Regions from separate parts of the Actinomadura citrea genome, predicted to be linked through region 2. Evidence: riboswitches for the same ligand, from Rfam matches in the RefSeq annotation. Region 2 holds a riboswitch; each other region holds the start of a gene.
The links. A riboswitch is a leader RNA that binds a small molecule or an ion and turns the genes downstream of it on or off. The one in region 2 is predicted to bind cyclic di-AMP.
Positions count from the first base shown of each region.

Region 1: it holds a riboswitch for cyclic di-AMP, as region 2 does, so the genes downstream of both, BJ999_RS38870 (C40 family peptidase) here and BJ999_RS35505 (NlpC/P60 family protein) in region 2, are expected to answer to the same signal.
Region 3: it holds a riboswitch for cyclic di-AMP, as region 2 does, so the genes downstream of both, BJ999_RS08460 (C40 family peptidase) here and BJ999_RS35505 (NlpC/P60 family protein) in region 2, are expected to answer to the same signal.

Region 1 covers NZ_JACCBT010000001.1:8,483,657-8,486,921, forward strand. Annotated here, with positions in the region: gene BJ999_RS38860 (RDD family protein) at 1-291, opposite strand, end outside; gene BJ999_RS38865 (amino-acid N-acetyltransferase) at 293-814, opposite strand; cyclic di-AMP (ydaO/yuaA leader) riboswitch at 1,086-1,292, shown strand; gene BJ999_RS38870 (C40 family peptidase) at 1,350-2,291, shown strand; gene BJ999_RS38875 (transcriptional regulator) at 2,873-3,103, opposite strand.
Region 2 covers NZ_JACCBT010000001.1:7,743,836-7,747,100, forward strand. Annotated here, with positions in the region: gene BJ999_RS35500 (MFS transporter) at 1-899, opposite strand, end outside; cyclic di-AMP (ydaO/yuaA leader) riboswitch at 1,221-1,359, shown strand; gene BJ999_RS35505 (NlpC/P60 family protein) at 1,370-2,071, shown strand; gene hpnH (adenosyl-hopene transferase HpnH) at 2,151-3,155, opposite strand; gene shc (squalene--hopene cyclase) at 3,217-3,265, opposite strand, start outside.
Region 3 covers NZ_JACCBT010000001.1:1,754,052-1,757,316, reverse strand. Annotated here, with positions in the region: gene typA (translational GTPase TypA) at 1-1,042, opposite strand, end outside; cyclic di-AMP (ydaO/yuaA leader) riboswitch at 1,233-1,363, shown strand; gene BJ999_RS08460 (C40 family peptidase) at 1,371-2,387, shown strand; gene BJ999_RS08455 ((deoxy)nucleoside triphosphate pyrophosphohydrolase) at 2,752-3,138, opposite strand; gene BJ999_RS08450 (Mut7-C RNAse domain-containing protein) at 3,167-3,265, opposite strand, start outside.

The DNA of each region.
Region 1 (3,265 bases), 740 kb from region 2:
GACCGCGACGAGCGCGTTGTCGATGATTCGCGCTCCCGCCCTACGGTGGATCGGCGCCAGCACCGGCTCACCGCCGTCGTCGTAGGAGCCGTAGTCGTCGTAGGCGGGCTGCTGGTTCCACTGCTCCTGTTGCGGCTGCCATTGCTGCTGGGACTGCTGCTCCCACTGCTGCTGGGACGACCGCTGCTGTGGTTGCTGCCACTGAGAACCTTGGTACGGAGGCGGCGGGCCGTAGGAACCCTGCCCCTGCCGGGGCTGGTAAGGCCGCCCGCCGTGGGGGGAATCGCTCATCTCAGTCCTCCAGGCGAAGCAACATCCGGGTGTTGCCCAACGTATTCGGCTTGACCCGGTCGAGGTTCAAGAACTCTGCCACGCCTTCGTCGTAGGAGCGGAGAAGTTCTTCGTACACCTCTGGCGCCACCGGAGTCCCCAGGATCTGCTGGAAGCCGTGGCGGGCGAAGAACTCCACCTCGAAGGTAAGGCAGAACACCCTTCGCACGCCGAGTTCACGCGCGTTCTCCAGGAGGCGGGTCACGATCCGGTGCCCGATTCCCCGTCCCCCGCATCCTTTGTCCACGGCGACCGAACGGACTTCCGCGAGGTCCTCCCACATGACGTGGAGGGCGCCGCAGCCGACGAGCGGCCCCGGCGTCCCGTGCTGGACGTCCTCGGCGACCCAGAACTCCTGGACGTCCTCGTACAGCTTGACCGTCGTCTTCTTCAGCAGGCGACGCCCCGACCCGGCGTACAGGTCGACGAGCCTGCGGATCTCCTGGACGTCGGCGGTACGTGCACGCCGGATCACGACTTCCACAAGCAGGCGAGATTATCGAACGCCGCGTGCTCGCCGGGCGACGCCCTCCGTCCAACCGTGCCGAGCACCGCGCGCAAGTGACTAGATAAAAGAGACTAGGCACTGCCGAGGGGGGGTCGAAAAGTGAGGCAGAACACAGCGCACGGAACGCGACCCATCCGGCGATTCCCTCGTTCACCGCGCAGCGCGACCTGCGAATTCGCATGTTCTGGTTGGCATCCAATGCGGGGTCCGTTAGTGTCCATCGCTGACGTCGGCCCACCGTAGGACGGAGGCCGCACCGCCGAGTCCCACGGGTCGCAACCAGCTGCCCGGGGAGCCGGGGACCCACTTTCGGAGCGTTTCGGGGAATCGCCCTGAGCGACCACCGTGAGGGGTGAATCCGCAGTCGCGGGCGATCGGTTCGCCCACGGACGCGGACGGGCCGCTCCGGCCCCAACCCGTCAGCTAACCCGGTAGGCGGCTGAGGAGAGGAGTATTCGTGAAGCGATCGCGGCATGCTTCCCTTTCACACTTCCGTGGGCGCGCGGCCATCATGGTCGGCGCGCTCGCCGTCGTTTCGGCCGCTCCGCACGCGATCGCCCCGCATGCGATCGCCGTCGCGCACGCCGACCCCGAGCCCTCCGCCAAGGAGCTGAGGACGAAGGCGCTCAAGCTCGCCGACCAGCTGGAACAGCTCACCGAGCAGTACAACGGGCTGAAGGTCAGGCTCGCGCAGTCGCAGCGCGCCGCCAAGGTCGCCACGGAGAACGCCAAGCGCCAGGAGAAGACGCTGGAGGCGCTCCGCCAGAAGGTCGGATCTCTCGCGGCGACGAGCTACATGCAGGGCGGCTCCGACCCCGCGGTCTCGTTCGTCGCCTCCCAGGACCCGCAGTCCATCCTCGACCAGGCCGCGACCCTCCACTACTTCGCCAAGCAGGACAGCACCCAGGTGCTCGGGCTGATGCAGGCCATGCAGTCCGCTCAGCGTGCCCGCAAGTCTGCCGAGGCCCGCGCCAAGCAGGTGAAGGCCCTGAAGACGCAGCTCGACTCGCAGCGCACGAAGATCACCGACGCCTACGAGAAGATCCGCGGCAAGCTCGTCGACAAGGACCCCACCCAGCTCGCCAAGCTCCCCGTCATCGGCACCGGCAAGGCCGCGCAGGCGCTCCGGTACGCGATGGGCAAGATCGGCCGCCCGTACGTGTGGGGCGCCGCCGGCCCGACCACCTTCGACTGCTCCGGCCTCACGATGTGGGCCTACAAGCAGGTCGGCATCAACCTGCCGCACTACACCGGCAGCCAGTGGAACGCCGGGACGCACGTGTCGCGCGGCGATCTTCAGCCGGGCGACCTCGTCTTCTTCTACTCCGACCTGCACCACATGGGGATCTACGTCGGCGGCGACAAGATGCTGCACGCCCCGCACACCGGGGACGTCGTGAAGATCGCCTCCATGAACGGACGCCCCTTCGCGGGCGGCGTCCGGGTCGCCTAGCTGTGTTCCAAAGTCCCGGCCCACTTCGCTCGCCTGGCGGCTCGCTACGTGACCGGGCCTGGGCGAACGCGGCATCGCTTCGCGATCAGCCCGGTTTCGCTCGCCTCCGGCTTCGCTGCACCGGGCAGGTCACGCGTTCGCGCGCGTGCCCGAGGCGACTTCGAGAAAGGCCCTAGAACCCCGCCACCGCACCCGTCGACTCTGTGAAGCCGATCGACCATCGTGGGGCCGACCGCGCCGCCCTGGTCGGCCGAGGTGCGTCGATCAGGCCCGTCGCGAGGTCGGTCAGTGCTGTCGGAGCCGACCCGTCACGCCGACCGGGTTCGCGGTGCCGTTCACCATGCTGAACTGATCGGGCCGGGGCGCGCCGGCCAGAGCCGTCGCGGGGCCGGGCTCGCCGGAGATCGAGGCGGGCAGGGTGGGCCTGTCAGGCCCGAACGCCGTCCGCGGCGACGCCTTCTGCAGGGACCTACCTGCCAGGGCGCGGGCGCCGCCGCTGCGGGGTCGGACGGAATTCGGATGAGCCGCCGTTTCTCCGGATGACGCTCGCCGTCCCCTGGCGAGCGTCGGGGGGTGCATCGCTAGATGAGCTGCCTCCGGGCCGCCCACACCACGGCCTCGATAGGGGTGTTGACCTCCAGCCGGTCGCAGATCGTCCGCAGCCGGCGCCGCAAGGTCCGAGCGCTCAGTTCCAGCTTGCGTGCCGCCACATCGGCGGTGACACCGCTGGCGATCTGGGCGAGCAACCGGATCTCTTCCTCGCTCAGCCCGAAATCGTCGGTGCCACGACGTGCGAGTGTGGCTGTTTCCACTCCGTCCTCCCTCGTCCGTGGTGATGACCGCGGGGATGCAGCCGTCCGCTGCACAGGCACGGGTTGGACCTCGATCTGTACGCGCGTTGGGTTGCCGGGTCCGGACCCTTCCGGACTTAGATCATCGGATTCCTTTTCTGTCTCACGCGCTTGGCCGGAGGT
Region 2 (3,265 bases):
TAGGTGAGCGTGAGGAAGACCCCGAAGGCGCCGACGACCGCGGTGGCCACCGCGACGTAGGCGCCGGCCCGGTTGCGGTCGGCGAGGATCCGCAGCGGCAGCAGCGGCGCGCCGTGCGTGGCCTGGCGCACGACGAACAGGGCGAGGGCCAGGGCGCCGATTCCCATCGGCGCGGTGGTCTGCCACGCGTCCCAGCCGTGCGGGGCGGCCTCGCCCGCACCGTACACGACGGCGGCCAGGCCGCCGGTGACGAGGACGGCGGAGATCCAGTCGAGGCGCGACCCGGGGAAGCTCGGCGGCGCCGGAAGGACGATGCGTCCCGCCACCGACGCGGCCGCGGCGATCGCGACGTTGACGTAGAGGCACCAGCGCCAGTCGGCGTACTGGGTCAGCCCGCCGCCGAGCAGCAGCCCGGCCGCCGCGCCGCTGCTCGCCACGGCGCCGTACACGCCGAACGCCTTCGCGCGCTCCTTGGGTTCGGTGAACGTCACCGCCAGCAGGGACAGGGCGGTGGGCGCGAGCAGCGCGGCGAACGCCCCCTGCAAGGCGCGCCCGACCACGAGGACCTCGAAGCCGGGCGCGGCTCCGGCGATCATCGAGGCGATCGCGAACCCCGCCAGCCCGGCCAGGAAGCTGCGGCGCCGCCCGACCAGGTCGGCGATCCGGCCGCCGAGCAGGAGCAGCCCGGCGAAGGGCAGGGTGTAGGCGGTGATCACCCACTGCCGGTCGGCGTCGCCGAAGCCGAGCGCGTGCTGGGCCGTCGGCAGCGCGATGTTCACGATCGTGGCGTCGAGGGCGATCATCAGCTGCGCGACGGCGATCACGACCAGCGCCGCCCAGCGCCGGTTCGGGGCGCCCGCGGACGGGCCGGACGCGGTCCGCGCCGTGATGGCGGTCATGGAACCCACCTCCCATTAAACGAAGGATCTTCCTCCAGATAGTAACTGGAGGTTTCTCCTCCGTCTATGGGGGCGGCGAAAACCGGCCGATCCCTCGGATCCCCCTGGGCGGCGGGGTTCGCGCGGGTCGGCAGGGCACTGAGCTGCGGAAATGATCTGCGAGGACCTTGCCGTCCCTTGGTGATTTCAGTACCTTTGCCACTTCGAGACGCCTTCCAGGCGTTTTGTCCCACTCAGGTGGGCCGGGGTGCCATCCCCGCGCAACAAGGCCCGCGACCCCCTCGTCGACCGGGCCCGCACATCGTCAGCGCCGCTCTCTCTCAGCGGCACCCGCCGAGTCCGCCATGGCGCGGAGCCGGGGACCCAACCCGCACTGGGGTGAATCGGCCTGCTCAGGCCGTAGGGCGACTTCCACGTCCGAACCCGTCAGCTAACCCGGTAGGCGGCACATGGAAGCAAGGAGCCCCCCTTTGAAAGGCAAGCACAACAAGCCCTCGCGTTTTCCCCGGCCCAACCCTTGGGCCACGGTCACGCTGACGGGTCTCGCCGTCCTCGGCGTGACGGCGGCCGTGCCGACGGCCTTGCAGCACGCGTCCACCGAGACGGTCGCCGCCGTCCAGACCGTGCCGAAGCAGCGGACCGCGCCGCAGGATCAGGTCAGAGCACAGGCCCAGGTCCACAAGGAGTTCAAGCCGCCGGCGAAGGCCGAGCCGTCGACGAAGGCCGAGCCCCAGAAGCAGGCCGCCGAGCCGGAGCCGGACGATCGGTCCAAGGTCATCACGCGGGCCGAGACCTGGCATCCGCACTCCGACCAGCGGATCCCCTACAGCCAGACCAGCACGCACAACGGCTACCGCACCGACTGCTCGGGCTACGTGTCCATGGCGCTGGGGCTGTCCAAGCCCGGGACGAACACCGTCGGCCTCACCTCGTCGCGGTACACCGAGCGCATCGAGATGTCCGAGCTGAAGAAGGGCGACCTCGTCATGGACGCCCTGGGCAGCAACACCACCCGGCACGTCGTCATCTTCGAGAAGTGGGCCGACAAGGACCACTCGTCGTACTGGGCCTACGAGCAGCGCGGCCGGTACGGAACCGACCACCGGACGCTCGACTACGGGCTGTCCTCGGACGACGAGTACAAGGCGTACCGGCCGACGTCCCTCAAGTAGGCCGCCCGGAAGGCCTCGGGAACGCCCGGCATCGGCGGATCGCCGGTGCCGGGCGGAACGGGCCGGGGAGCGAGACGGGTCAGACGGAGCGGACGGCCCGCAAGGACTCCTTCAGGGAGCCGAGGGTCGAGAAGACGGCCGTGGGTTCGTAGCCGCAGTGGGCCATGCAGTTGGCACAGCGGGAGTCGCGTCCCCTTCCGTAGGAGTCCCAGTCGGTCTCGTCCAGGAGTTCCCGGTAGGTCTGCGCGTAGCCGTCCGACATCAGGTAGCAGGGACGCTGCCAGCCGAAGAGGGAGTAGGACGGGATCGCCCAGGCCGTGCAGGGGAAGTCGACCTTGCCTTCCAGGAAGTCCAGGAACAAAGGCGAGTGGTTGAAGCGCCACCGCTTGCGGTTGCCGTTCCCGAACGCCTTGCGGAACAGCTCCCGCGTCTCCTGGACGCCGAGGAAGTGGTCCTGGTCGGGTGCCTTGTCGTAGGCGTAGCCGGGCGAGATCATCATCTCGTCGACCTCGAGGTCGTCGTTGAGGTAGTTCATGACGTCGATGACGGTCTGCGGCGTGTCCGTGTTGAAGATCGTCGTGTTGGTGGTGACGCGGAACCCCCGCCGCTTGCACTCCCTGATCGCCGCGACCGCGTCGTCGAAGACGCCGTCCTTGCAGACGGACTCGTCGTGGCGTTCGCGCAGGCCGTCGATGTGCACCGCCCACGCGAAGTACGGCGACGGCGTGAACTTGTCGATCTTCCTGGGTATCAGCAGCGCGTTCGTGCACAGGAAGACGAACTTCTTGCGCCGGACGAGCTCGTTCACCAGCTCGTCGATCTGCGGGTGCATGAGCGGCTCGCCGCCCGCGATGGAGACCATCGGCGCGCCGCACTCCTCGATGGCGGCGATGGCCTGCTCGACCGGCATGCGCTTCTTCAGCACGTCGTGCGGGTGCTGGATCTTCCCGCAGCCGGCGCAGGCGAGGTTGCAGGCGAACAGGGGCTCCAGCTCGACGATGAGCGGGAACTTCTCCCGGCCGCGCAGCTTGTTGCGGAGGATGTAGCCCCCGATGCGAAGGCTCTGGCGGAGCGGCATGCTCATGGTGTCCGGACCTCCTTGTGCAGGGTGAACTCGGTGGCCCCCACCGGCCCGCGCGCCCGCCTCATGTCGCGCCGTCCAGGTAGCGGCCGAGGGCGCTGACGGGGAAGACC
Region 3 (3,265 bases), 6.0 Mb from region 2:
CGCGTTCGAGCCGGTCCTTGACCATCCGGGCGGTGACCTTGGTGCCCTTCTCGCGGCCCGCCATCGGACCGGTGTTGGTGCCGATCGTCATGGAGATCGCGGGCTCGTCCACCGTGATCAGCGGCAGCGGGCGCGGGTCCTCCGGATCGGCGATGGTGTCGCCGATCATGATGTCGGGGATGCCGGCGATGGCGATGATGTCGCCGGGCCCGGCGTCGTCCGCGGGCTTGCGGGTGAGCGCCTCCGTCATCAGCAGCTCGGTGATCTTCACCCGGTCGACGCTGCCGTCGTGCCGGCACCAGGCGACCTGCTGGCCCTTCTTGATCGTGCCGGCGTGCACCCGGCACAGCGCGATCCGGCCGAGGTAGCTGGAGGCGTCCAGGTTCGTCACGTGCGCCTGGAGCGGGGCGTCCGGGTCGTAGGACGGCGCGGGGATCGTCTCGGTGATGACCTTGAACAGCGGCTCCAGGTCGTCGCTGCCGGGCATCGTGCCGTCCGCGGGCTTGTCGAGCGAGGCCCGCCCGGCGCGGCCGGACGCGAACACGATCGGGAAGTCGATCTGCTCCTCGTCGGCGTCGAGGTCCATGAAGAGCTCGTAGGTCTCGTCCACGACCTCGTCGATGCGCGCGTCGGGACGGTCGGTCTTGTTCACGACAAGGATCACCGGCAGCCGCGCCTCGAGCGCCTTGCGCAGCACGAACCGGGTCTGCGGGAGCGGGCCCTCGCTGGCGTCCACCAGGAGCACGACGCCGTCCACCATGGACAGGCCGCGCTCGACCTCGCCGCCGAAGTCGGCGTGCCCCGGAGTGTCGATGATGTTGATGGTCAGCCCGTTGTGCAGGACCGCGGTGTTCTTCGCGAGGATGGTGATCCCCTTCTCGCGCTCCAGGTCGTTGGAGTCGAGCACCCGGTCGTCGACGTCCTGGTTCTCGCGGAAGGCGCCGGACTGCCAGAGCATGGCGTCGACCAGCGTCGTCTTGCCATGGTCGACGTGGGCGACGATCGCAACGTTACGGAGGTCGTCGCGCGTGGAGATGGGCATGCGGGTTCGCCTTGCGTGAGAGTTCGGGAGTCGCCGCAGACACGCGGCAGTACCCATTCTACTTGGCCGTGCGTACCACCCACTCCGAGCCGTTCGTCCCACCGGTCGCACGGGCCTCGATTGGCCAACTTTGCGCATCCTTTGTAATCTGCCCGAGATCCGGTCGTCCGGAGTCCCACCCCCCGGGACTGCGGCCGGAACGCCGAATCTCCCGCGGGAGAACCGGGGACCCACCACCCTCGGGGTGAATCGACGCTCGTCGTAGGGCGACTCCGGCCCGAACCCGTCAGCTAACCCGGTAGGCGTACGAGGAGAGGAGAACACCGGCTTGGCTCCGGATTCCCACCGGCGGCGTCGCGTTCTGCCCACCGCCACCGCCACCCTGCTCCTGATCGGCCTCGGCGCCACCGCGCCGAACCTCGCCCACGCCGCGCAGCCGTTCCGGCCCGCCTCCGCGCCGTCGGCTCCGAGCCCCACGCCGACGACCGAGAAGGGCCTGCGCAAGAGCCTCGACGCGCTGAACGAAGAGGCCGAGATCCTCACGGAGAAGTTCAACAAGGCCCGTGTGGAGTTCAACAAGGCCCGCAAGGCCGAGCAGGACGCCACCAAGGAGGCCGAGCGGCTGCGCGCCCTCGCCGAGCCCGCCCGCCGGCGGCTCGGCGCCCTGGCCGCCGCGAACTACATGGCCGGCAGCCCCGACGTCCTCTTCGGCTCCGGCGCCTCCCCCGAGGGGCTGTCCGACCGCGCCTACCTCGCGCAGAGCCAGGCCACAGCCGTCCTCGCCCTGAAGAAGCAGATCGACCAGGCCGACGCCGCGGAGCGCACCGCGAAGGCGAAGACCGCCCAGGTCAAGAAGGCCTGGGACGACGCCAAGAAGGCGCGCGAGGCGGCCAGGACCAAGGTCTCCGAGGTGATGAAGCGCCTCGACAAGCTGACCACCACCCACGCGAGCGACCCGCGCACCGGCCTCAGCGCCACCGTCAAGGGCTCCGGCCTGCCCGCGAAGATGGCCCGCAAGGCGCTCACCAAGCTCGGCTCCCCGTACGTGTGGGCCGCCGCCGGACCGAGCAGCTTCGACTGCTCCGGCCTCGTCGTCTGGGCCTACGGCCAGGTCGGCAAGCCCGGCCTCCCGCACTACACCGGCGACCTGTTCGCCATGGGAACCAAGGTCTCGCGCGGCGCGCTCCGCTCCGGCGACCTCGTGTACTTCGGCGGCAACCTGCACCACATGGGCATCTACCTGGGCGACGGCAAGTACCTCCACGCCCCCCAGACCGGCGATGTGGTCAAAATCTCCAAACTCTCCGACCGCTCGGACTTCGCAGGCGCGAACCGTATTTCTTAGCGTTTTTCTCCTCCTTCGGGCCTGGCGGCCCTCCATCGTCGATAAACGCGGGCGATCGCTGGCATCGCTTCGTCTCGCCTTGCGGCTCGCTGCGCGATCAGGTTCTCGCTTCGCTTGAACCTGCCTTCGGACGCGATCGCGGCCCTTGGGGTTGTTGCGGGGTTGCTGTGGCGGCTGAGGTCGGTCGTGAACGGCTTGGGTGCTCGGCCGATCTCGATCAGATTCACGCTTCGCTCGAACCTGCCTCCGGACGCGATCGCGGTCCTTCAGGTTGTTGCTTGGTTTCGGCGGTGGCCAGGGTCGGCGCGTTCGGGCTTGGGCGCCCGGGTGGATCCCCGCGGGGCGGGCCCGGGTTCAGGAGGTTCTAGGTGAGGCCCTGGGCGGCCAGGAGGTCTATCACTGGGCGGTCGCCGGGGAGCCAGTCGACGTCGTAGAGCTCGGGCGGGGTCAGCCAGCGGAGTTCCAGGTGTTCCAGAGGCTGGGGCTCGCCTTCTGCCAGCTCGGCCGTCCAGACGCGCAGGACGGCGCGCTCGCTCAGGCGCCAGTCGCCGCCGACGCGGCGGACGAGGCGCACCTTCACGGCCAGTTCCTCGTGGCACTCGCGTACCAGGGCGTCCTCGTCCGACTCCCCGGGGTCGACCTTGCCGCCGGGGAGCTCCCAGCCGCCCGCCATGTGCGGCGGCTCGGCGCGCTGGGCGGCCAGCAGCCGCCCGTCCGCGAGGATCGCCGCCCCCACCACCACGAGATCGATCGCGACCAGCTCCTCTCCGTCTTCGTGATCAGACCGCGGCGCCGGTCCGTCCGGTTCCGTTCCCCCGGAGGGAGGCGACCAGACGCGTCGCGTCGCGGACGATCTCCTCAAGGTGGTCGCCGTGCGC